4 regions of the Pedobacter riviphilus genome follow, and region 3 is predicted to be linked to each of the others. Evidence: riboswitches for the same ligand, from Rfam matches in the RefSeq annotation. Region 3 holds a riboswitch; each other region holds the start of a gene.
The links. Region 3 has a riboswitch for S-adenosylmethionine ahead of H9N25_RS08010 (O-acetylhomoserine aminocarboxypropyltransferase/cysteine synthase family protein). Riboswitches for the same ligand answer to the same signal wherever they lie in the genome.
Positions count from the first base shown of each region.

Region 1 (6,062 bases), 540 kb from region 3:
GGATAATAGTAAGAAATACCACCATATTCTGCTGCTCTTCCTGGCAGTGTAGAGGCTAAAACTCCGGTATAAGTACCTGTTGCATAGGTGCCATTATAAATAGAACCACCAAAACTTGCATCAACCAATACGCCTAAACTTATACCTTTATAGGTGAAGGTATTGTACACCCCGCCAATCCAATCTGGTGTATATTTTCCCAAAACCTGTTTGGTTGGGTTTGTAGCTGGTGCTCCTGTGGCGTTTACAATAATATTTCCATTTCCGTCTCTTAAAAAGGCCGTTCCGAAAAGCGATCCATAAGGTTGTCCAACGGTAGCAATCACCTGTGCTGAATTGGTAGCGACAATGTAATTTGTTAATAATTTCTCCGCATCGAGTTCAATTACCCTACTCCTGTTTGCAGCGAAATTAAAATCAATATCCCAGGTAAACTGTTTTTTAATTGGTGTAATGCCCAACTGTGCTTCTATGCCTTTGTTGTTTATTTTTCCGGCATTAAGCAGTTTTGAGCTAAATCCGGTACTTTGACTTACATCGGCTGCCAAAATCTGATTGTAACTATTGGTATTGTATGCACTTAAATCGAAACGTAACCTTTTGTTAAAGAAAACAGCCTCAACACCCAGTTCTGTTGAAGTGGTAGTTTCTGGTTTAAGGTTAGGATTAAGATCGATATTACTTGTGGTAAGTTGAGGGTTTGCATTAAACGGCGCACTAAATGCATAAGTATTAATCAAACGGTAAGGATCTGCATCTTTACCAACTTTAGACCAACCTCCGCGTATTTTTAAATAGTTAAGAGCTTCGCTTTTAATATCGAACGCTTCGGTTGCTACAAAACTTCCGTTAAATGATGGGTAAAAATAAGACCTGTTCTGTGCGGGCAAGGTAGATGACCAATCGTTACGGGCCGTAATGTTGGCAAAAAGGTAATTTCTGAAGCCAATCTGTCCAGAGGCATAAACACTGTAAGATTTTAATCTTGATAAATTATTTGATGAAATTAGCGGATCACGAGAGTTTTTAAGGGTATAAAGTCCGGCGATGGCCAGTTTAGGTGCACTTTGATCGTTCTGCTCAATATATTGCCTGCGTATGTTCCCACCACCTAACAATTCGAGGCTAAAATCATCATTCAACTGTTTGTTAAAGTTTAATGTCGCGTCTGTATTATTTTCACTTACGGTAAAGGCACTCTCAGTATAAGAGCCGAAAGGCGTTCCATTGGTACCATAGGCAATCCTCACTTTACGTCTATCGTTGTAATAATCGGTCCCTGATCTGAAATTGAAATCAAGTCCATCAATAATCTTATAGTTAAGGGCTAAACTTCCAATAATCCGGCTACGGTTTTGCGATACTGTATTTTCGTATGCTACCCAATAAGGATTGCTGTAATAGCTGTTGTTCCAGTTAAACGTTTTTCCATTTTCGTCCAAATAGTTTTTCAATTGGTTAATATCAACCTGGCGGCCGAACCAGGTAAACTGCAACATCGTACTGGTTGATCTCGAACCGCCTGTTCCAGGTAAATTATCAGAGTTAAGTTTGCTATAATTTGCATTGGCAGTTAAGGTTAACTTCGGTGTTATTTTTAATGATGTATTGAGCACAAACGAATTTTTGCCCTGACCAGAGTTAGGTACGATCCCCACCTGTTTTAGGTTATTATATGATATCCGGTAATCATATTTTTCACCGGCATCTGCAACCGATACCCCATTGTTCAATGAATATCCTGTTTGAAAGAAATCGCGCACATTATCGGGATGTGCCACAAAAGGAACGGCTACTCCCTTCGAAAAAAATTGTGGAATTAGTCTACCATCCAATTTAGGTCCCCAGCTTTCATCTACGCCATCGTTAATGCCTTTACCTGCACCGTCTACGTAACTAAACTTGCCTTCAGATCCCTGACCGAAAGCATTTTGATAAACAGGCAGGGTGAGTAAAGTTTCTAAAACAGCATTCGAATTGATGGCAATGCCTAATCCTTTTTTCGATTTACCCGTTTTGGTTTTAATGAGTATAACGCCTGCTGCAGCCCTCGAGCCATATAGCGCCGCGGCATTTGGTCCTTTCAACACACTCACCGATTCTATATCTTCCGGATTGATATCTGAAATGGTATTGGCATAATCTCTTGCCCCAGCCGAATTTAACTGAGAGTTATCTACCGGAATCCCATCAACTACAAATAATGGCTGGTTATTTCCTGCAATGGAAGTTTCTCCCCTAATAACCACTCGTGATGACCCCATACTCCCCTGGCTGTTGGTTACCCGTACACCAGCTATTTTTCCGGCCAGTGCATTTACCAGGTTGGATTCTTTAGCTTCAGCCAAATCCTGTCCTTTTAATTCCTGAACAGCATAACCTAGCGATTTTTTCTGTCGCGAAATACCCAATGCCGTAACCACTACCTCATCCAACGCATTATCGCTTGATTGAAGAATGACCGAAACTGGGCCTGCATTTTTATTGATTTGTATTTCCTGACTCTTAAAACCGATATAAGAAAATACCAAGGTGCCCTTATCTGGTGCACTAATAGAGAAAGCTCCTTTTGCATCAGAAATGGTGGTTTGTTTGGTTTCTTTTATTAATATGGAAACACCTGGGAGTGTTTCACCATCTGCCGACTTTACCGTTCCGGTAACCGTGACATCTTGAGCGGAAAGCTTTTGTGCTATGAGGAGCAAAAAGATAAGCGCTATTGATTTTAAATTTTTAAGCATATTGTGTAGTTAATTAGTTAATAAGGGATAATAATTTTGGGCAAAACAATTCCTAACGGTTAATAACCGTGTTTTATAAGAAAACAAAGGAATGGTTAGATCAAAAAAGCCTGTTAAATGGAGCGATTTTAACAGGGCATGCGCATTCGGAAGTATGCACTAAGGTTTGCATCAATAGCTTTTAGCTTGTCTGTTTTTTTCATCTGAATAATTTTCTTTAAACCGTATTTACTTTTCAAGCGTGCATCAGGGCAAAAAAAAAGCACCCCATAAATCAGAAGTGCTCCATATATTCTTATAAGGATAACGCAAACAACTGACTTAACTACCCCAGATTCATCTGAGATGGAATTAGCACCATTTCTAAAAATTAGATGGTTGCTAAGGCTTCACAGGGCCATTCCCTCCGCCTTTCTTGATAAGTATTTTAAAATAACTGGGGCAAAGGTATAATTAATTCCATTTATCCTATAGTTTTTATAGATTTTTATTGAAATATTTTTTCTTTGGCAATTACATCCATATCTTTGTCTACTAATTTAGTCGATAAATATACATCCCCAATGAAACTAAAATCCATTTTAGCAGCCGTATTGGCCATATCAACAACTTTTATCTATGCCCAGGAACATAATACTTTACCCAATCAGGTAGTAAAACTCAACAAAATAAAATCTAAAGCCTTTGTTTCCCTCGGCAATTGGCGCGGCATAGCGAAAGTAAAGGAAGGTCTGGAAATTCCTTTTAATTTCGAGATCAATGAAAAAAGCGGTCAACAGAAATTATATTTCCGCAATGCCGAAGAAAGTTTCGAAGGTGGTCTGGTAAAACAGACTGCTGATTCACTTTTCGTAAAACTGGATCAGTTTGATAACGAACTCGCATTTGCAATAGATGGCGATCATTTATCTGGTACATTAAGAAAGCAAGATAAAACTGGCCAACCTTTGGTAATTATTGCTGAACGAAAAAATTATCGTTTTAAAACGGCAGATAAACCAGCAACAGCAGACTATTCTGGTAGTTATGATGTGGTTTTTAAATCGCCAAATGGTAAAGAAGAAAAAACAGTAGGTTTATTTAAGCAAACGGGAAACAAACTTACGGGTACTTTTTTACGCGTAACAGGCGATTCGCGCTATCTGGAGGGCGTTGTGGAAGGAAATGAGTTTCAACTTTCTAGTTTTATTGGCTCCTCCTCTCCTGCCTATTACAAAGGAACTTTCCAGTCAGATGGCTCATTAACCGGTGAAATTTTAGGTACAAGGGGAAGCCAGTCTTTTACCGGGACCAAAAATAAAGATGCTGCCCTGCCTGATCCTTATAAACTCACCTACCTTAAAAAAGGATATAAAACACTTGATTTTAGCTTTCCTGATATCAACGGGAAAAAGATTTCGCTAAAAGATGAGAAGTATAAAAACAAAGTGGTGATTTTGACCATCACCGGAAGCTGGTGCCCTAACTGTGTTGACGAAGCTACCTTTTTGGCGCCGTGGTACAAAAAGAACAAAAACCGCAGTGTAGAAATTATCGCTTTACATTACGAACGCTCAACCGAACCTGAATATGCAAAAAAGGTGATGACACGTTTCCGCGAACGTTTTGGAATTGATTACGACCAGGTTATTGCAGGTACTGCCGATAAACAGGTGGTATCCGAATCGTTGCCTGCACTCGATTCTTTTTTATCGTTCCCAACCACGATAATAATTGATAAACAAGGTAATGTAGCCCAGATCCATACTGGTTTTAATGGTCCGGCCACAGGTAAGTTTTATGATGAATTTATTAAAGAATTTAATACTGAGATTGATACGTTACTGAAGAAATAAGCATAGCACTCTCATTTCTTATCGGTTGGTGTCTCACCAACCGAAATAAAGCGTTGGTCGGTGAGACACCGACCAATAGAACTTCCGTGATTTCCGTGCTTCCGTGGCAAATTAAATGGTAGCACAGGCAAGCCACTCCAAATAATAAATAATAATGCATAATGTATCGTTTTTGTAAAGCAGGTTTAGCGCACTTCAGTTCGGGCAGTCCTTCTTTTCGCTTCTATCTTTTTGTGACTGTAATTACATAAAAAATAGCGTTTTACATTTTGTTCTTAGTAGTAACTGTGTTTTTAGCCCCGGGCGAAGCGGCATCCCTGAAGCGCAGCGAAAGGATATAGCAGAGAACGGGAACAAACTTTAATAATTGCCCCTGACATTGCGCTTCAAAAACATATACCGTTCCCTTTTTGGAAAGCAGGTTTAGCGTACTTCGGTTAGGGCAGTCCTTCTTTCCGCTCCTATCTTTTTGCGAATGTTATTGCTGCCTGTTTGGCTCTGCAACAAAAAGGATAGCCGCTGCAATAAGGTTTATTTAACAAAGGTTTGTACAAGGAACAAAATAGCGTTTTACATTTTGTTCTTAGTAGCAACTGTATTTTTAGCCCCGGGCGAAGCGGCATCCCTGAAGCGCAGCGAAAGGATACAGCGAAGAACGGGAACAAACTTTAATAATTGCCCCTGACACTGCGCTTCAAAAACATATACCGTCTCCTTTTTGGAAAACAGGTTTAGCACACTTCAGTTTTAGGCAGTCCTTCTTTCCGCTCCTATCTTTTTGTAAATGTTATTGCTGTTTGTTTGACCTTTACTGACTGCTTCCGTGGCAAAAGCACCAAGCTATTGAATAGCTTTCGATACAAAACTAATAATTGTTTTCTTTGGTATCACCACCGTTGTTGTCCGGCTAAACCTTGCGATGTTAATCCCATAAAAATGACCTTCCCAATCAAAAACTGGCGATCCGCAGGCATTTGCTTTAATGGCTGCATCGTGTGTAAAAACAGCATTAAACCCATCTCTTCGTTCTGATTTTCCACCTTCAAATTTCTCTGCCGGATGATTTGATACCGACTGACCCCGTCCCGCTAGTTTTAGTGTTTTACTCATCTTACCTGAAGCATTTTCCCATTCAAAAATAACCTCATCTCCTGCCCAATATTTCATCATTTCGGGCGCAAATTCATTTGCCTTTTTGATAAGTTTCCCATTAATGCCAATGAGTTCATCGCCAACTTTTACTCCTGCTTTCTCGGCCGGGCTACCTTCTTTAATTAATGAGAATTGAACTGGGCTGGAATTGTATACCACCATAGCTCCCAAATAAGGTTGACTGTTAATTTTCGGCAAATTAAATAGCGTACTGCCCAAAATACTGCGCATCACTTTGCCAGCGGGATCAATGCTATAAAGAAGTTTACCCATTTCTATTTTAACGCTGTCGCCATCAGAAATATTTAAATCAATTCCACCAGTTATTCGCTGT
Region 1 covers NZ_CP061171.1:2,491,362-2,497,423, forward strand. Annotated here, with positions in the region: gene H9N25_RS10200 (SusC/RagA family TonB-linked outer membrane protein) at 1-2,741, opposite strand, end outside; SAM riboswitch class I at 3,060-3,166, opposite strand; gene H9N25_RS10205 (TlpA disulfide reductase family protein) at 3,305-4,576, shown strand; gene H9N25_RS10210 (trypsin-like peptidase domain-containing protein) at 5,417-6,062, opposite strand, start outside.
Region 1: it holds a riboswitch for S-adenosylmethionine, as region 3 does, so the genes downstream of both, H9N25_RS10200 (SusC/RagA family TonB-linked outer membrane protein) here and H9N25_RS08010 (O-acetylhomoserine aminocarboxypropyltransferase/cysteine synthase family protein) in region 3, are expected to answer to the same signal.

Region 2 (6,062 bases), 960 kb from region 3:
ATTGGATTACTTCTTTTAGTGTTTTAAACATTCCATTGTGCATGTATGGTGCCGTAATGCCAACGTTCCTTAAACCAGGTATTTTAAAATGCCCTTTATGCTCAGGGTTGTGTGTTACCTCAAATCTGCCTTGGTCTTTTAGCTCTAATTCATTAAATAACCCAATTCCTTTAAAACGGTCGGCGGTAAAATCTTCGCCCGAATGGCAATTGTTACAATTGGCTTTTCCGATGAACAACATTCTGCCTCGCTTTGCATTTTCAGATATGGCTTTGTCATCACCATTAATATACCGATCGTAAGGGCTGTTTGCGGTTTCTAACGTTCTTTCGAAAGAGGCAATGGCCAGTAGCAAATTCTTTTGTGTAGGCGGAGAATTGAAAATCTTCTGGAATAACACTGTATAATCCTTATCTTTTTGCAAGCGATCAATGGCATCGGCAATGGGCAGGTTCATTTCTACCGGATTGATGATGGGCTGCAAAGCCTGATCTTCCAAAGAAGCAGCTCTGCCATCCCAAAATAAGTTTGGCCTGCCTGAAAGATTAGTTACCGACGGCGAATTACGCGTTCCTTTGGTTCCCCCTACGCCTAAACTCACGGCGCTGGTGTCTGCAAAAGCAAACTCTGGTTTATGGCAAGAGGCGCAACTAATGCTTTTATCTTTAGAAAGGATCGGATCAAAAAACAGTTTTTCGCCCAAACGTTCTTTGCTGTTAATTACAGCTGGATCGTCTGCACCGAAGCCCGCCATTAGGATCACTAACACGATAAGGCTTAGGGGAATTATGAGTTTGCTTCTTTTCATTGTTTTATTCGGTTCGGATCAATTTGTCGTCAATGCTGAATTTAGTTCAGCATATTTTCCGCATGATAGACCCTGAAATGAATTCAGGATGACGACTTTAAGGATTCTTCACTGGCGTTTAGAATGACAACCAGATATAGCTAGCGGCAGGGAGAACCACACATCCTCCCATCACCACTAACCTTAACAAGAGATTCTTTAATTATTAGCAACAAGCTGTACATTCAGCTCAAAATCATCATAAATGGCTTTATCGCCCAGGTTTTCGAAAAAGCTTTTCGACCTGAATTTGATATCATACTTGGTTCTATCGACCGTAATTTTTGCATTGGCTGTAACTTTATTACCTTCTTGTTTAACTGTTGCTGGAAAACTGATTTCATTCGTAATGCCTTTAATGGTCAGTTTTCCTTTAACATCATAAGTTCCTGCACCTGTACTTTTGGCAGAAGTGATATTGAATGTAGCTTTATCAAACTTATCAACAGCAAAAAAATCAGCACTTTTTAAGTGCCCCAATAGTTTTGCATTGGTTTCTTTATCCGTTAAATCGGTAACCGCAATGGTTTTTGTATCGAGTTCGAAACTACCGCCTTTTAGCACTTTATTATCTAAAGTCAGCGATCCAGAAGTTACATTGATGGTGCCTGAATGTTCTCCAGTTACCTTTTTAGCTAACCATGTTAATTTACTTTGTTCAGGGCTTACTTTATAGTTTACCAATTTCCTTGATGTGGCTTCGGTAGCTACCTTTAGTTTAGGTTTAGGCCCGTTTAAAGCGATGAAAGATGAAGCTACAACTGTGGTAGCAATAAGTGCAATCGTTTTATACTGTAACATGTTATATATGGTATTTAGTTTTGGTGGTTTAGTTATTTTCCATTTGCTTGTGCCTCAAAATAGGCTGCTGATGGTACTGGTTCTGCGATTAATTCATCCAGAACTTTATTGAATTTTTTCTCGTAATCATCGTAATATTTACCTGTAACGGTACCAGTGTAACCCGTGTATATTTCGCGTACTTCTCCTTTTCTATCGATAATAATGGTGGTTGGATAAGCAATGAATTTGTTTAATGCCGGAAGTTTATCGGCAACCAATCTTTTATCGGCCAATCCGCCAAATAGGATATCGTATTTAATGTTGTATTTATCGCGAAGCTTTCCAAGTGTATATTTTCCATACTCAAGATCATCTTTCTGCTCGAAACCAATGGCGATGGCTTCTACCCCTCTTTTCGAATTTTTATTGAACCAAGGAGAAAGGAATACGGTTTGGTCGGTACAGTTGGGGCACCAGGTACCCACCAGTTCTACAATCACAACCTTACCTTTATATTTATCATCAGTTAACGAAACAGGTTTGCCATTCAGATCGGGAAAAGTAAAAGCAAGTTTTTTAACACCTTCCTTTAAATGTGTTAGTTTATAAGGATCTGGCAATTCTGCCTTACTGTCTTTTACGCCGGTAAACTTTAAGTTATCGTAAATGCCCTGGCTAATTTCACCCGAAAGTGTACCGTCTTCGTTAATGGTACCCTTATAAATTTTAGGGCTTGGTCCACTAAAACCAGAAAGTACAAATTGATTTCCCTGAACGGTACCTTCAAGCTCACGGCTATCGCCGGTTACCTGCATAATTACACCAGTAAGTTTATTTCCTTCTTGTTTTAATATGGCAACTTTGTTTGGAACAGCTTCTTTAGAAAAACCTTTAAACTCCCATTTACCAGTTAAATTGGCAACAGGTGCAACGTCTTTTCCCGGCTCAACAAAACGGTAAGATTTACCTTGCTCTGCAGTAAAAGGCAAAGCATTGCCCTGCAAACCTGGCACCAGGCTTCTATATTCGCCAGAGATCCGGCCATCACTTTCAATTTTGGCCACCAAAGCTGCATCGTAAGTATTCATTTTGATAAATAGTGAATCCTGTCCCAGGTATTTGATGTGGAAATCGTCTCTCCGCGTACCGTTTAACAGTGTAAACGTGGCATGCGCTGCATCTTTTCCTTTCAGTTCGAAATTAAAAGGCACTTCTGTTTCAGCTACCTTAAAAACACCACGCCAAATTCCTTCTTTTATAAATTTTTTGGCTGTTTTCGGTTCTTCATGCACCTTATTTACAGCAAAGGCTGTTGTAGAAATGAGCGATGCCAGTGCCAGCACCTGCATTTTAGCAAAGTAAGTTTTCATCTTGTATAGTTTTAAGTGTAGGTTAAAATATAGGCTGCAATGAAATACAGCCTAATATTTTGTTTATACTTAGTTTAGGTTATTTACTTTTTAGTGTTTCTGCTGAAGCCAGTTTTTCGGGTACTGGTTCAGCAATCAGCTCGTCGAGCACTTTGTTAAATTTGGTTTCGTAATCGTTAAAGTATTTTCCGGTTACGGTGCCTGTATAGCCGGTATAAATTTCTCTTACATTTCCTTTTCTATCGATAATGATGGTTGTTGGAAAAGCAATGAATTTATTTAGCGCAGGCAGTTTTTCAGCCACTACTTTTTTATCGGCAATGCCACCAAACAGGATATCGTAAGTGATACCATATTTCTCTTTCAATTTACCCAACGTGTATTTGGCATATTCGAGATCATCTTTTTGTTCGAAACCAATCGCAATGGCTTCCACGCCTCGTTTTTGGTTCTTTTTAAACCATGGCGAAAGAAAAACCGTTTGATCGGTACAATTTGGGCACCAGGTACCAATCGTTTCAATAATTACGACCTTACCTTTGTATTTATCATCACTTAAGGAAACATTTTTTCCTGTTAGATCTGGAAAGGTAAAATCAAGTTTTTTATAACCTTCTTTAAGAAAAGTAAGCTTGTAAGGATCAGGAAGCTCGGCATTTTCGTTGCGCTGGCCATCAAATTTCAGGTTTTTATAAATTCCGAAACCCTGTTCACCAGTAATGCTGTTATCGTCGTTAATTTTTCCTTTTACAATAAAAGGACTTGGTCCGGTAAAGCCAGACAACTCAAATTCATCACCCTGTACAGTACCTTCAAGCTCCCGTGTATCGCCCACAACAGTCATGATTACTCCGGTAAGTTTATTTCCATTCTGCTTTAATAAAGCAATAGATGCTGGTACAGCTTCTTTGGTATAGGTTTTTATTTCCCACTTGCCAGAGATATTGTGTTTTGGTGCGATATCTTTTCCAGGTTCTACAAAGCGGTAATTTTTACCATGCTCTGCTACAAAGGGAAGTGAATTGCCCCTGAAACCAGGTACCAGACTGCGGTATTCGCCCGATAAAGTGCCATCAGTTTCTATTTTTGCCACCAAAGCAGCATCGTAGGTATTCATTTTTACATAGATGGAATCATCACCACGTCTTTCTACATGAAAATCATCACGTCTGGAGCCATTAATTAAAGTTAAGATGGCCGTTTGAGGATTTTTACCTTTTAATTCGAAGTTAAATGGCACTTTTGATTCGCTTACATTAAACTCGCCCCTCCAAATCCCTTCTTTTGGGAATGGTTTTGCCACCTTGGCGGATGCAATGCCTCCCAGTAACAGGACTGAGGTGGTTAGGCATGCAATTCTTGAGGAAATTTTCATTTTCATAATCATCATTATTAGTTAAACACTATCGTTTTAGAGTTTTTAATAACAAGGCACGATTTCTCCCACAGAAAACCATATAGCACAGATACAGGCTGTTTAAACAACTGTTATGCTTTTAATGAAATCCCTAACAGGAAACGTGAGTTTACTTGTTATTGGTTAATTTATAATCTATTGCTAGATCAGTTTGAGCACTTTTTCCTATGGAAAGTTGCTAGAAGTTCAACGAGTACTGACTCTCCCTTCTTCTGTATAAATCAACTAATTAATGGTGGTGAATTAATTAGAGTAATAACCTAAACTAGTGGTGGTGATTAGTTTGGGCTGTTCCTGATACCCCGGCAACTTATTGACTTAAATACATGACCACCATAATATTCTATCAAAAGGCCCCGGGGTACCAGGATTTTTAAATAAGAATATCTGAATGAAAACCTTTAACAGGTGATCTGTATCTTAGCTTATATTAGCGGCAACAGCAGTTATACTGATCTGAATAATTGATCAGGGGATATGGCTGAGGTTGTCTGCGGAGTTTCATCTTGAACGTAAATTTGCTAGTGAACTATTATTTTTTTTGTAAAGGTATAAACTTCGTTTAATTTAAACAAGTATTCCTATAGATTTTATAGACTTTATCAGTAAACAATTGATTTACAGAAATATAATTTACAATTAAAGAAGAAATTGGACTGAGGGAATTATGCAAGGGCGTAGCATTAGGCCGTTCGGAGAGGCAGGTATCTTAACAAGAAAGCAAAAGAGTAGTGATGATAGGTATAGGCGAATCGTCATTTCCTTCGCTAAGCAAAGGAAATGACGACCGATTTTCTAAATCAGTCTTTGTTAACGCAGTCAAGAATCTTTAACCTTAATTTATTGAATACTAAAGTCATCTTGTAAATCTAGTTGCATCCGATAACTATCGGATCACGATGGCGAGTTGTATGCGAGTAATCATCATCCTCACCTTGTTTCAGGATCTACCTGCAATTTATTTTAAATACACAAACAACTAAAAACCAATAAATTACACCATAAAACAAGCTCAACAATCAGAAATCTCACAAAAAAACTACTATTTCTATAGAAATTATAGTAATTAATTTTTACTTTTGCTGAGTCTTCTTCAAAAAGTGAATCTAAAGCTACTTGAAAAGACCATATAGTCATGTGGCCGAGTGGTTAGGTAAAGGTCTGCAAAACCTAGTACGGCGGTTCGATTCCGTCCATGACGTCTAATACTTATCAAGAAAGACGTAGGGAATGGCCCTTTGATGTCTTAGCAACCTGTTGTGTAACAAGGTGCTAATTCCTTCTGCAATGGCAGAAAAGATGAGTTTGAAAGCAGATTTCTTAACTGTTTTCGGCGAACAATCAATGGCCATCCCCTTCAAATTGGTAACCTAAACTTAATAATATGTCAGTTTATTTTGATTATCCATCCATCAGGGATTTTTTCGAGATCCACGGAAACACTTCCTGCGAAAAATTAGATGATTATGAACATTGTAAGGCAGAATCAGACCGGCTTTATAATGAACAGCTTAATGAGATCGATGAAGAAATTCTGCATGATCAACCCAAAACCGACACTTAAAAAGTACTCAAATCTTTTAAAAGCTCTCTTAAATAAACAAGCCTAAAATGTATTTAACACCACCTAGACTACTCATTCTAC
Region 2 covers NZ_CP061171.1:990,655-996,716, reverse strand. Annotated here, with positions in the region: gene H9N25_RS04180 (cytochrome-c peroxidase) at 1-808, opposite strand, end outside; gene H9N25_RS04175 (YceI family protein) at 1,007-1,648, opposite strand; gene H9N25_RS04170 (peroxiredoxin family protein) at 1,681-3,000, opposite strand; gene H9N25_RS04165 (peroxiredoxin family protein) at 3,080-4,381, opposite strand; SAM riboswitch class I at 4,543-4,640, opposite strand; tRNA gene H9N25_RS04160 (tRNA-Cys) at 5,549-5,619, shown strand; SAM riboswitch class I at 5,624-5,723, shown strand; gene H9N25_RS04155 (hypothetical protein) at 5,802-5,981, shown strand.
Region 2: it holds a riboswitch for S-adenosylmethionine, as region 3 does, so the genes downstream of both, H9N25_RS04165 (peroxiredoxin family protein) here and H9N25_RS08010 (O-acetylhomoserine aminocarboxypropyltransferase/cysteine synthase family protein) in region 3, are expected to answer to the same signal.

Region 3 (6,062 bases):
AATGCTACGGGCTGTTTTTAAACCTTTGCTGCCACCGTTTGGTTGGTTGGCATAAAAAGTTCTATCGGTAGTAATGGCCAAACGCTGACTTTCGTTAAAAGCAATTCCCCAAGGAGAATGTGCTGCATTGGTGGCAATCAAGATCAGGTTTTCGATTTTATTCGGTTCCGAAATACTCCATTCAACAGCTTGTTGCCCGCCTAAAGAACCTCCGATTAATAATTTAATATAATTAATACCTAAATGCGCAGCCAATAACTGGTGTGCCGATACTAAATCGCGGATGGTAAACTGCGGAAAAGAAAGGTAATAAGGTAAGCCCGTTACCGGATTAGTACTTAATGGGTTTGTACTACCATAATGCGAGCCTAAAACATTAGCACAAACAACATAATGCTCTTCCGGATTGAATAAAGCATTTTCACCGAACAAACCTTCCCACCATTCAAAAACATCAGCATTGGCAGTAAGTGCATGGCAAACCCAAATCACATTATCTTTATTTGCATTTAATTTGCCATAAGTTTGATATGCAATTTGCAGGTTACGGATTTTTTTTCCGCTTTCTAATTTAAACTGTTTGTTATAATGATATGTTGATGCTGTACTCATTGTTTTGTTGTATTCGGAATATTAACGGTTAGGCTTGTAAACTCTCTGTTGGAACTGAAGCATTAATTGTTGCAAATGCCTGTTCGAAATCGGCTTTAATATCATCAATATGCTCAATGCCTACTGATACCCTTAAAGCATTCGGTTTTACACCTGCAGCTAATTGTTCCGTTTCGCTTAATTGTTGGTGTGTTGTGGCCGAAGGTTGAATGATCAGCGTTTTTGCATCACCCACATTGGCCAGGTGAGATACCAGTTTTAAGCTATCAATTACCTGTGTTGCATTTTCTTTGCTTCCGGCTAACTCGAAAGATAAAACTGCGCCAAAACCATTGCTTAAATATTTTTTAGCCAGGTTATTGTATTTACTGCTGGCTAAGCCAGGGTACTGAACTTCTTTAACTAATGGATGGTTTTCTAACCAGGTGGCCAATTCTAATGCATTATCTACATGACGTTGTACGCGGAGCGATAATGTTTCTAATCCTTGTAATAAAAGAAAAGAATTGAAAGGCGATAGGGCAGGCCCAAGATCTCTTAATCCCTCTACACGGGCACGGATGATAAACTGGATGTTTCCAAATGGTCCACCGATACCAAAAACATCACTAAAAACCAAACCATGATAGCCTTCAGAAGGCTCAGAGAACTGAGGAAATTTGCCATTGCCCCAGTTGTAATTTCCACCGTCAACTATTACTCCGCCAATGCTTGTTCCATGGCCACCGATCCATTTCGTTGCAGATTCTACAACAATATTGGCACCATGTTCCAATGGTTTAAACAAATAACCTCCTGCACCAAAAGTATTGTCGACTATTAAAGGGAGATCGTATTTTTTTGCAATGGCGGCAATTTTTTCGAAATCTGGAACGCTAAACGCCGGATTTCCGATGGTTTCGAGATAAATGGCTTTAGTTTTATCGGTAATTTTAGCTTCAAATTCTTCAGGTACATCTGGATTTGCAAAATCGACATGTATACCCAAACGTTTAAAAGCTACTTTAAATTGGTTGTAAGTTCCACCGTAAATGTGAGATGAAGAAACAATGCTATCACCAGCTTCCAATATGTTATTTAACGCTATAAATTGAGCAGCTTGCCCCGATGCAACAGCCAAAGCAGCTACACCACCTTCTAAGGCTGCTATACGTTTTTCGAAAACATCGTTGGTAGGATTCATAATCCTGGTGTAGATATTGCCAAATTCTTTTAAGGCAAATAAATTTGCGCCATGCTCAGCGTTTTTAAAACCATAAGAAGTGGTTTGGTAAATGGGAACAGCCCTTGAACCTGTTGTTGGATCTATTTCCTGGCCAGCGTGTAATTGTAAAGTTTCAAATTTATATGATGTTGACATAGTATCTATTTTTTTAATTGTTGAGTGGGTAAATGCATTAAGATTTTGGGCAATCGTAAAATGTAACAAGGCGTATCCCGATTTTTCGGGACCTTCCAGTTTGAAAGAAACAAAAAAGGAAGATTTTTAAATTACAGTATGCAACAGCACATACAAGCAATCGCGCGCATATCACAACAAGTAATAGAAATAGAAGCTCGTTCTAACTTCTTAAGGTTTGATTTGGGTTCGCCCAGCGATTGAAGATTTAATGTTTTCATCAGTTCTAATTTATATCTCCAAATAACACCATGTTATCCGGTCAGGAATTGGCACCTTCTCTTTCTGAGGGTTGCCAGTGGGTCATCGAGCCAGTCTCTCGCCACTTCTTTATAAATCAACCTGTGAAGATTGACTTTTATTTAGCTTTCCGCCAAATAATATTCCAAATGTCTGAATTAAATTTTAATCGACAAAATAAAATTTCGAATTTACACTAAGACATTGAAAATGAGTGATGTATTTTTATAGCGATATACCAAACTAAAACTTTTAATATAAAATTAACGCTTAAAATTCTAAGTTTGTGTTACCTATCTAAATTTAATCATGATGAAAAATATAAAAGCTTTAGGTTTAGGCCTGCTACTAACTGCAATGTGTTTAAGTAATGCAAACGCCCAGTTTGGTGGTTTGAAGGACAAATTACTAAAAGTTGGCACGGCCCAGGGTGCTAAAGCATTAGGCGTAGACAAGTTTTTAAAGCAACCTGCTGCCATTACCACTAATTTTGAAGATGTAAATAGAGAAGGCGAAAAACAGCCTGATTTTATTAATTCATTAAATTTAAAAGCCCAGCCCTTGTATTTACTGCCTAAAAATCCAGAAGGCGGTTTCGTGCTTTGCGAGGGGCTTTACGAAATGACCAATAAAAGCTACTGCCTAAAAGCCGGAACTTTTGCGCCATCAAAAGGAGATGGATATATGTTTGCCCCAGTTTTAGGGCCGAAAGAAGAAATTGTGGTTTCTATACTTAAAAGTGCAGAAAAACATCCTGATGTTGAACAACATGATATCCAGACGTTGTTATGGACCATTATCGCCAGAACGAAATTTGCCGATTTCAATGGACAGGTTAAACTTACTGCGATAAAATTATTAACACCGAAACAACTTACGCAATTAGAAGGAGGTGCTTTAGGTGTTTTGCCTTTTGATGTAATGGAAAAAGCTAAAGATCAGTTACCATCAGGCGTGAGGGCCGTTTTTGAAGCAGAAAATAATATTCGCCAACTAGTAGCTTCTGGAAATTATACTTATGCCGACATGGAAAAGTACGCCATTATAGCAGGTATGGCTCCTCCAAGAAGCGATGTGCCAAGTGGTATCTGGACTAAACACCCTGACGGTTATTATGTGCGTTATTTTCCTTCTGGTTATTCGATTACCAAAGTGCAGGTATATGTACCAAAAGAATTATTGGCAAATGGAGCTAGGCTGGTTTATGATGCAGCAGGAGATATTGCCTGTCCAGCCAATACTGGATCGCAACGTTTAGCGCAGACTAATGAGCCCTTGGAGGCAAATTATTCCTTGAAATTAACCACGATTTGTAATCCTAAATAAGTTTTGGAAATTAGGGTTCTGTAATCCTTAGGGTATTGCAGTCCCGCTTTACGCTTTATCTTTTTGGCTATCCTTCGACTTCGCTCAGGATGACAGCCAAAAAGGATATCGCTGCAATCGGGTTTAGAAACAAAGGTTCGTAATAACTAGAAACCTATAAGGTCTTTAAGTCCATATAGGTTTTATATTTTACCCCAGCGCCTGTGCTAAATCGGCAATAATATCATCAACATGCTCTAAGCCTACAGAAATACGGAGTAAGTTTTTTGGCGTTTTGCTATCGGGGCCTTCCACCGAATAGCGGTGCTCAATTAAACTCTCTACACCTCCTAAACTCGTCGCTTGCGCAAATAACTTTACCTTATTCACCACCTGATGTGCAGCTTCAACATCTCCTTTAACTAAGAACGACATCATCCCACCAAAATCTTTCATTTGTTTCTTTGCAATTGCGTGTTGTGGGTGATTTTCCAATCCAGGATAAAAAACAGCTTCAACATTCGGGTGTCCGTTTAAATAGTCAGCGATAAGCTTTCCATTTTCACAGTGGCCTTTCATACGATAAGCCAGCGTTTTAATACTTCTGGTTAAGAGAAAACAATCGAAAGGGGAAGGGACCGCACCACCAGTTTGCTGAATGTTTTTGATTTTCTCCCATAACTCATCTTTTTTAGCGGTTACTAAAATACCGCCGAGCACATCACTATGACCGCCAAGATATTTAGTACTGCTATGCATTACAATATCAGCACCTAATAAAACCGGATTTTGTAAAATAGGCGAGGCGAAGGTACTATCGCAGGCTAAAGTGATGTTTTTAGCTTTGGCTATTTTGGCAATCTCTTGTATATCTGTAACCTTTAATAACGGATTGGATGGGGTTTCGATCCAGATCAGTTTGGTATTAGGTTTAATGCTCGATTGTATCAGATTTAAATCAGTCTGATCAATAAAATCAAACTCCAAACTATCGTTAAAAATAGTAAGTAATTGCTTTTTAATACCCCAATACATATCATCAGGTGCAATAATGTGGCTACCAGGTTTTAAGGCCTGGAATAAAACCATACCACAGGTATTTCCCGAAGAAAAAGCAGCCGCATCTTCGCCATATTCTAATTTGGCTACAGTGTTTTCTAAAGCAGACCGGTTTGGATTGCTTACCCTGCTATACATGTGCCCTCCGGGATAACCCCCATCCTCAGCGCGAAAAAAAGTTGTTGATAGATTAATAGGCAGGGTAACATCGCCTGTAGTGCTTTTTACAAGATTAGAAGCGTGAATAGCAAGGGTTTCGGGTTTCATGATAATTAATTTTGATCGAGGTGATATGGGAATGCAATTTAATAATTTGGTGCTAATTTAAGGTTCGTAATGGTTTTGGCAAGATTTATGTAACAAGTTTGACGAAATTTAAATTAAACAAAAAATGAAAAGATTATTTATAGCTATCGCAATAGCATGTTCTACTTTAGTAATGTTACAAAGTTGTAACACGGCAAAAAGAGTAACTGCAGGTGTAACAGGTAGCAGAGGTACAGTTGTTCGCGACTGGGTAGTAAGTAATGTAGTTTTAGAAGGTTTACCTGATGGTGCTGTGCAAGGCCTATTTGGCGAAAAATCTTACAAATGTTTCCAGGGAAGTACATGGCACTTAACTAACAGCGGTAATGGTTCTTACACTTTACCAGCATCAAGCACTTGTGGTTCGATAATGCAAACTATTTTCTGGTCGGCAGCACCTAAAGACCAAACTTTCCAATTCAAAAAAATCTTTGAAGGCGATAAAGCTAAAAATGTAACAGAAGGCTATCGTTTGATATTAACTGATCTTTCTAGCACACAAATGATCTTGAAATCGCCAATCGAATTTGGTGGTAAAACCGCAAACATCGTTTTAACGTTTACGCCTGCTGCAAGATAATTAGATTTACCTGTGAAAAACATATTAAGAGCACTTCTGAAAAGAGGTGCTTTTTTTTTGTTACTCCTTCGCATTATCATTATTAGACCTGATTTATTTTATAAAAAAGTTTAGGTTACGAGACGTCGTCATTCCCAGCTGCGCGGGAAAGACAATTACTTAAATAAAAACATTTGTAGATTATAGCAAAATCTAAAGACTTTTATGAGATATTGATTTTAGGAAGTTCCTTTTTGTGGTTCGGTGCCTTGTATTGCTTTAGTTAAGTGCCTTAGAGTATGGTTAACAATCAAAATCTATCTCATCCTGGGTTATTATTATGAATTAAAGCAGTTCTAAATCGCGGTTTGTTACAAGAAAATGATTTTCAAATCGCCTCATTATTGTATTTTTGTTCAAAATAAATCAGGAATGAATACAACTGAGCAAGTTGAAAAAATATTAGCTGATACCAATTTATCAACTGAATTACAAAACATAGCACACAAAGTCCTTCACGGAGAACGGATTACCTTTGATGAAGGTGTTTACCTGTATGAACATGCAGAATTAGGTTACCTT
Region 3 covers NZ_CP061171.1:1,954,780-1,960,841, forward strand. Annotated here, with positions in the region: gene H9N25_RS08005 (homoserine O-acetyltransferase family protein) at 1-612, opposite strand, end outside; gene H9N25_RS08010 (O-acetylhomoserine aminocarboxypropyltransferase/cysteine synthase family protein) at 641-1,972, opposite strand; SAM riboswitch class I at 2,240-2,350, opposite strand; gene H9N25_RS08015 (hypothetical protein) at 2,561-3,577, shown strand; gene H9N25_RS08020 (trans-sulfuration enzyme family protein) at 3,767-4,882, opposite strand; gene H9N25_RS08025 (hypothetical protein) at 5,007-5,501, shown strand; partial or broken gene mqnE (aminofutalosine synthase MqnE) at 5,913-6,062, shown strand, end outside.

Region 4 (6,062 bases), 2.4 Mb from region 3:
CCCGTACGTCATCGGTGGTTTAAACACGGCACGCAAGCATGGCATTTTAACTGGCTGCATTGTTTGCAATACCGGTGGGCCAATAGCTGCCGAATCTGATTTTCCGGTTGAAGTAGTAGTTGGGCCTGAGTTTGTTACCGGTTCTACCCGGATGAAATCGGGTACGGCGCAAAAGATGGTATTAAACATGTTAAGCACTACTGTTATGGTTCAGTTGGGGCGTGTAGTTGGCAATAAAATGGTCGATATGCAGTTAACCAATCATAAGCTGGTAGATCGTGGTACACAAATGGTTGCCGATGAACTGAATATAGGATATGAAGCAGCAGCAGAGTTATTAACCCGTTATGGAAGTGTGCGTAAAGCAGTTGAAGCCGGACATTAAAAAATGAGAGAATGCTTGAGTGATAGAATTAGAGGATGATTGATCTCAGCAGCAGTATCAAACATTCACTCATTCAAAACTCACCCATTCAATAATTAAAAAGAAGCATGCACGAAATTGAGCCTTATTATCAGTGGAGAGATGATTATATTTCGGCAGAAGATGAGCGTTCGCCATTTTACAATACCGAATATTCGGAACTTTACTTCGATAAGCAGATTTATAACTTTTTACTGCACCCACAATGGGATGAGTTCGGCTCGAATACCCTGTACATGAAGGTGTTGTACGTTGATTATGACCGCAGTTATGCCATTATAGAGTTTATAGGGGAATGGAACGATGCCATTAATAACGATATTATGCTGCTGAAACGCGATATTTTAGAGCTGATGATGGACGAAGGCATTAATAAATTTATCCTGATCGGTGAAAATGTGCTGAATTTTCATGCCTCTGATGACAGTTATTATGAAGAGTGGTTTCAGGAAGTAGAAGATGGCTGGATTGTTGGGGTAAATTTTCAGGAACACGTAATCACCGAGTTTCGCGATAATAACATCGATTATTACATTAACTTTGGTGGTGCATTTGACAATCTGCCATGGCGCACACTAAAACCACTACAGTTCTTTAAAAAAGTTGAAGAACTGCTGACAAAAAGATTAAACTAAATATTTATTTTTATATAGTTAAATACACAAATTTAAAATGGAACAACAAAATTATCAATATCAAGACAACAGTGTTTTTGTACAGGAAAAATCTGTTTCTAAAAAATTCTTTGCAAACGTTTTCTTATGGATGTTCGTGGCATTGAGTTTATCAACAGTAGCTGCCTATTTATTTGGTACCAATGAGCAGTTAATGCAATACCTTTTAAATATTAATCCAACAACTGGTAAAGTGAGCATGTCAATTTTTGGTTATGTAGCCATGTTTGCACCGCTTGGACTGGTTTTATTAATGGGATTCGGATTAAGTAGATTATCATTGCCGGCGTTAATTGGCGTTTTTGTACTTTATTCAGTGTTAACTGGAGTTAGTTTAAGTTTTATCTTGTTAACTTATACTTCAGGTTCAGTAGTGAGCTGTTTTGCAGGAGCTGCCGGAATATTTGGAATTATGGCATTTATGGGCTATACAACCAATATCGACCTAAGTAAATTTGGGCCGATTTTAATGGTTGGGGTAATTGGCTTAGTGATTGCCAGCGTAATTAATATGTTTATTCAAAGCGAACAGTTCAGTTTGTTTATGGCATTTATTGGTATCGCCATATTTACGGCATTAACGGCTTATGATGTGCAAAAAATTAAAAGAATTGGCGAAGGGATAGAAGCTAGCGGCGAACAGGTTCTTCAGATTGAATCTAAAAAAATGGCTATTGTAGCTGCACTATCTCTATACTTAGATTTCTTAAATATCTTCCTTTTCTTACTTCGTATTTTCGGAAGCAGAAAGTAATCATTAACAGAACAATATTCTTAAGGCCGCGCAGTTTTGCGTGGCCTTTGTAATTTTATTTGGTAGCAATGCGATAAATTTTGGAATTGATGTTGCTTTGTTGCATTTTTGTATGCTTATTAAGAAAGACGGAGGGATTAGACCCAACGAAGTCTTAGCAACCTGTAACCTACAAGGTGCTAAATTCTATTCTGCAAATAGCGGAAACAGATAAGTTTAGGATTACGATTCACGTACCAACTTTTTAAATAAGCCTTTTAGAGACTTGAGACTATAGATTTGAGATTTGAGACATTGCGTCTTATCCATGCTCATATCTAACGTCTCATATCTCAAATCTTACAACAAGAATGAGCATAAGAGAAGAATTAGAAAAACGTATTTTGGTGATTGATGGTGCAATGGGTACCATGATTCAGCGATATACCCTAACCGAAGAAGATTTTAGAGGGGAACGATTTAAAAACCATCCCTGTGATGTAAAAGGCAATAACGATTTGCTCAACATCACACGTCCGGATATTATTAAAACAATACACCTGGAGTACCTGGCGGCTGGTGCCGATATCATCGAAACTAATACGTTCAGTACACAGCGCATTTCCATGGCCGATTACCAGATGGAAGACCTTTCTTACGAGATGAGTTTTGAAGGTGCACGTGTGGCAAAAGAAGCTGTAAACGAATTTATGGCTGCAAATCCAGATCGTAAATGCTTTGTGGCCGGTGCTATTGGCCCAACCAACCGTACCCTTTCCATGTCGCCAAATGTAAACGACCCTGGTTTTAGGGCGGTTTATTTTGATGAACTGGAAGCTGCTTATTACGAACAGGTACGTGGTTTGGTAGATGGTGGTTCTGATGTATTATTAATCGAAACCATTTTCGATACGTTAAATGCTAAAGTGGCTATTGTGGCCATTAAAAAATATGAAGAGGTAATTGGCCGTAAACTGGAGATCATGATTTCTGGTACCATTACAGATGCCTCTGGAAGAACGCTTTCAGGCCAAACAGCCGAAGCTTTTTTGAACTCTGTAATGCATGCTAAACCATTAAGTATTGGTTTTAACTGTGCTTTGGGAGCTAAAGAAATGCGTCCGCATATTGAGGAGCTTGCCGCAAAAGCAGGTTGTTATGTTTCGGCCTATCCAAATGCTGGTTTGCCAAATGAGTTTGGAGCTTACGATGAGCAACCGCATGAAACGGCACATTTGGTAGACGATTTTATTGCATCAGGTTTTGTGAACATTGTGGGTGGATGCTGTGGTACCACGCCAGAGCATATTGGTTGTATTGCTAAAAATGCGAGGAAAGCCGAGCCGAGGAAAGTACCAGTGCTTGAGCCTTACATGCGTTTAAGCGGATTGGAACCGGTAACCATCACTCCAGAAAGCATTTTCGTCAATATTGGTGAAAGAACAAATATTACCGGATCCCCTAAATTCTCTAAACTGATCTTAGGTGGCGATTATGAGGCTGCATTGGCTGTTGCCTTACAACAGGTTGAGGGCGGTGCGCAGGTAATCGATGTGAACATGGACGAAGGGATGTTGGATTCGGAAGCGGCAATGACCAAATTCTTAAATCTCATTGCCTCTGAACCTGATATTGCTAAATTGCCCATCATGGTCGATTCATCCAAATGGTCGGTTATTGAAAATGGCTTAAAATGTTTGCAGGGAAAAGGGATTGTAAACTCCATCTCCTTAAAGGAAGGGGAGGAGAAATTCCGCGAAAGCGCCCGCAAAATTATGCAATATGGTGCTGCGGTAGTAGTAATGGCTTTTGATGAGCAGGGACAGGCCGATAATTATGAGCGTAGAAAGGAAATTTGCAAAAGAAGTTACGATATCCTGGTGAATGAAATTGGTTTCCCGGCAGAGGATATTATTTTCGATCCGAATATCTTAACCGTTGCAACAGGATTGGAAGAGCATAATAATTATGCAGTCGATTTTATAAATGCCACCCGTTGGATTAAAGAAAACCTGCCTCATGCTAAAGTGAGTGGAGGGGTTTCTAACATTTCGTTCTCTTTTAGGGGGAATAATGTAGTGCGAGAAGCCATGCACTCGGCATTTCTTTACCATGCCATTCAGGCTGGTTTAGATATGGGAATTGTAAATGCAGGGATGTTGGAGGTTTACCAGGAAATTCCACCCGAGTTGTTAGAAAGGGTAGAAGATGTACTCTTAAACCGAAGGGAAGATGCAACAGAGCGTTTAGTAGAATATGCTGATACTGTAAAATCGAAAGGTAAAGAGGTGGTTAAAGATGAAGAGTGGAGAAAAGGTTCTGTTGAAGAGAGATTATCTCATTCTTTAGTTAAAGGAATTGTAGAATACCTGGATGATGATGTAGAGGAGGCCAGACAAAAATATGCCCGCCCGATTCAGGTAATCGAGGGGCCGTTGATGGACGGGATGAATATTGTGGGTGATTTATTCGGTGCCGGAAAAATGTTCTTGCCCCAGGTGGTTAAATCGGCAAGGGTAATGAAAAAAGCCGTAGCCTATTTATTGCCATTTATAGAACAGGAGAAACTGGATAATCCCGATCAGGATCAAAACTCTTCCGCAGGAAAAGTATTAATGGCCACTGTTAAGGGCGATGTGCACGATATAGGAAAAAATATTGTGGGCGTGGTTTTAGCCTGTAACAACTTCGAAATTGTTGATATGGGCGTGATGGTTCCTGCGCAGGAGATCATTAAAAAAGCCAAGGAAATAAATGCCGATATTATTGGTTTAAGTGGTTTAATTACACCATCACTTGATGAAATGGTTCACTTTGCAAAAGAAATGGAACGCGAAGGCTTTACCATTCCATTAATTATCGGCGGTGCAACTACCTCAAGGATCCACGCGGCAGTAAAAGTGGCACCAAATTACTCTGGGCCTGCTATCCATGTGTTAGATGCTTCCAGAAGTGTTACGGTTTGCAGTACTTTAATGAATCCGGATACCAGAGACGAATATATTGCAGGCATCAGGGCTGAATATGATAAAGCCCGCGAAGCGCATTTAAACAAACGATCGGATAAACGCTTTAAAACCTTAGAAGAAGCACGTGCAAATAAATTTAAGATCGATTTTCAACCTAATCTACCTGTTCCGGAATTTACTGGTACAAGGGTCTTCGATAATTATCCTTTAGAAGAACTGGTTCCATATATCGATTGGACGCCATTTTTTCATACCTGGGAGCTCCGTGGTAGTTACCCGAAAATTTTCGACGATAAAAATGTAGGCGACGAAGCGAAGAAACTTTTTGATGATGCACAGACTTTATTAAAACGTATCCTCGACGAAAAATTGTTAACAGCAAGAGCCGTAATTGGTTTCTGGCCGGCAAATGCGGTAGGAGACGATATTCAGCTAACAGTTGCCGGTGATCAGTTGTCAAATGACTCCGAACTGAAAACTGAGAACTCTAAACTGGTAACTATTCATACCCTTCGCCAGCAGGCCGAAAAAGTTGATGGGCAACCTTACTATGCTTTATCTGATTTCATTGCACCGAAAGAAAGCGGAATTCAGGATTATTTTGGTGGCTTTGCCGTAACTGCAGGTATCGGCATTGATGAACTGGTGAATGAGTTCGAATCCAATTACGATGATTACAACAGCATCATGGCCAAAGCATTGGCCGATCGTTTAGCTGAAGCTTTTGCTGAGCGCATGCACGAACGCGTGCGTAAAGAATACTGGGGTTATGCACAGGATGAAAATCTGAGCAATCAAGAATTGATTAAGGAGGAATATGCAGGCATTCGTCCGGCCCCAGGTTACCCTGCCTGTCCGGAACATACTGAAAAAGGAACTTTATTCCAGTTGCTTGATGCAGAGAATAAAATAGGATTACACTTAACCGAAAGTTATGCCATGTATCCAACAGCGGCAGTAAGTGGGTTTTATTTCGCGCATCCCGATTCGAGGTATTTTGGATTAGGAAAAATTACTAAAGATCAGATTGAAGATTACGCCATCAGAAAGAATATGCCGATTGAAGAAGTAGAACGGTGGCTGAGTCCGAATTTAGCTTATTAAGCCCTAACCCCTAAAGGGAGAGGGAATTGTATACAAATTAAAATTTAAAGTCCCGATTATTCGGGATTAGGAGTATGAAGATTACAGAACATATAAAAAACGCAAAGGGTAAAACCTTGTTCTCTTTTGAATTATTGCCGCCTATTAAAGGGCAAAGT
Region 4 covers NZ_CP061171.1:5,404,331-5,410,392, forward strand. Annotated here, with positions in the region: gene murQ (N-acetylmuramic acid 6-phosphate etherase) at 1-385, shown strand, start outside; gene H9N25_RS22355 (hypothetical protein) at 493-1,059, shown strand; gene H9N25_RS22360 (Bax inhibitor-1/YccA family protein) at 1,097-1,852, shown strand; SAM riboswitch class I at 1,966-2,069, shown strand; gene metH (methionine synthase) at 2,203-5,904, shown strand; gene metF (methylenetetrahydrofolate reductase [NAD(P)H]) at 5,979-6,062, shown strand, end outside.
Region 4: it holds a riboswitch for S-adenosylmethionine, as region 3 does, so the genes downstream of both, metH (methionine synthase) here and H9N25_RS08010 (O-acetylhomoserine aminocarboxypropyltransferase/cysteine synthase family protein) in region 3, are expected to answer to the same signal.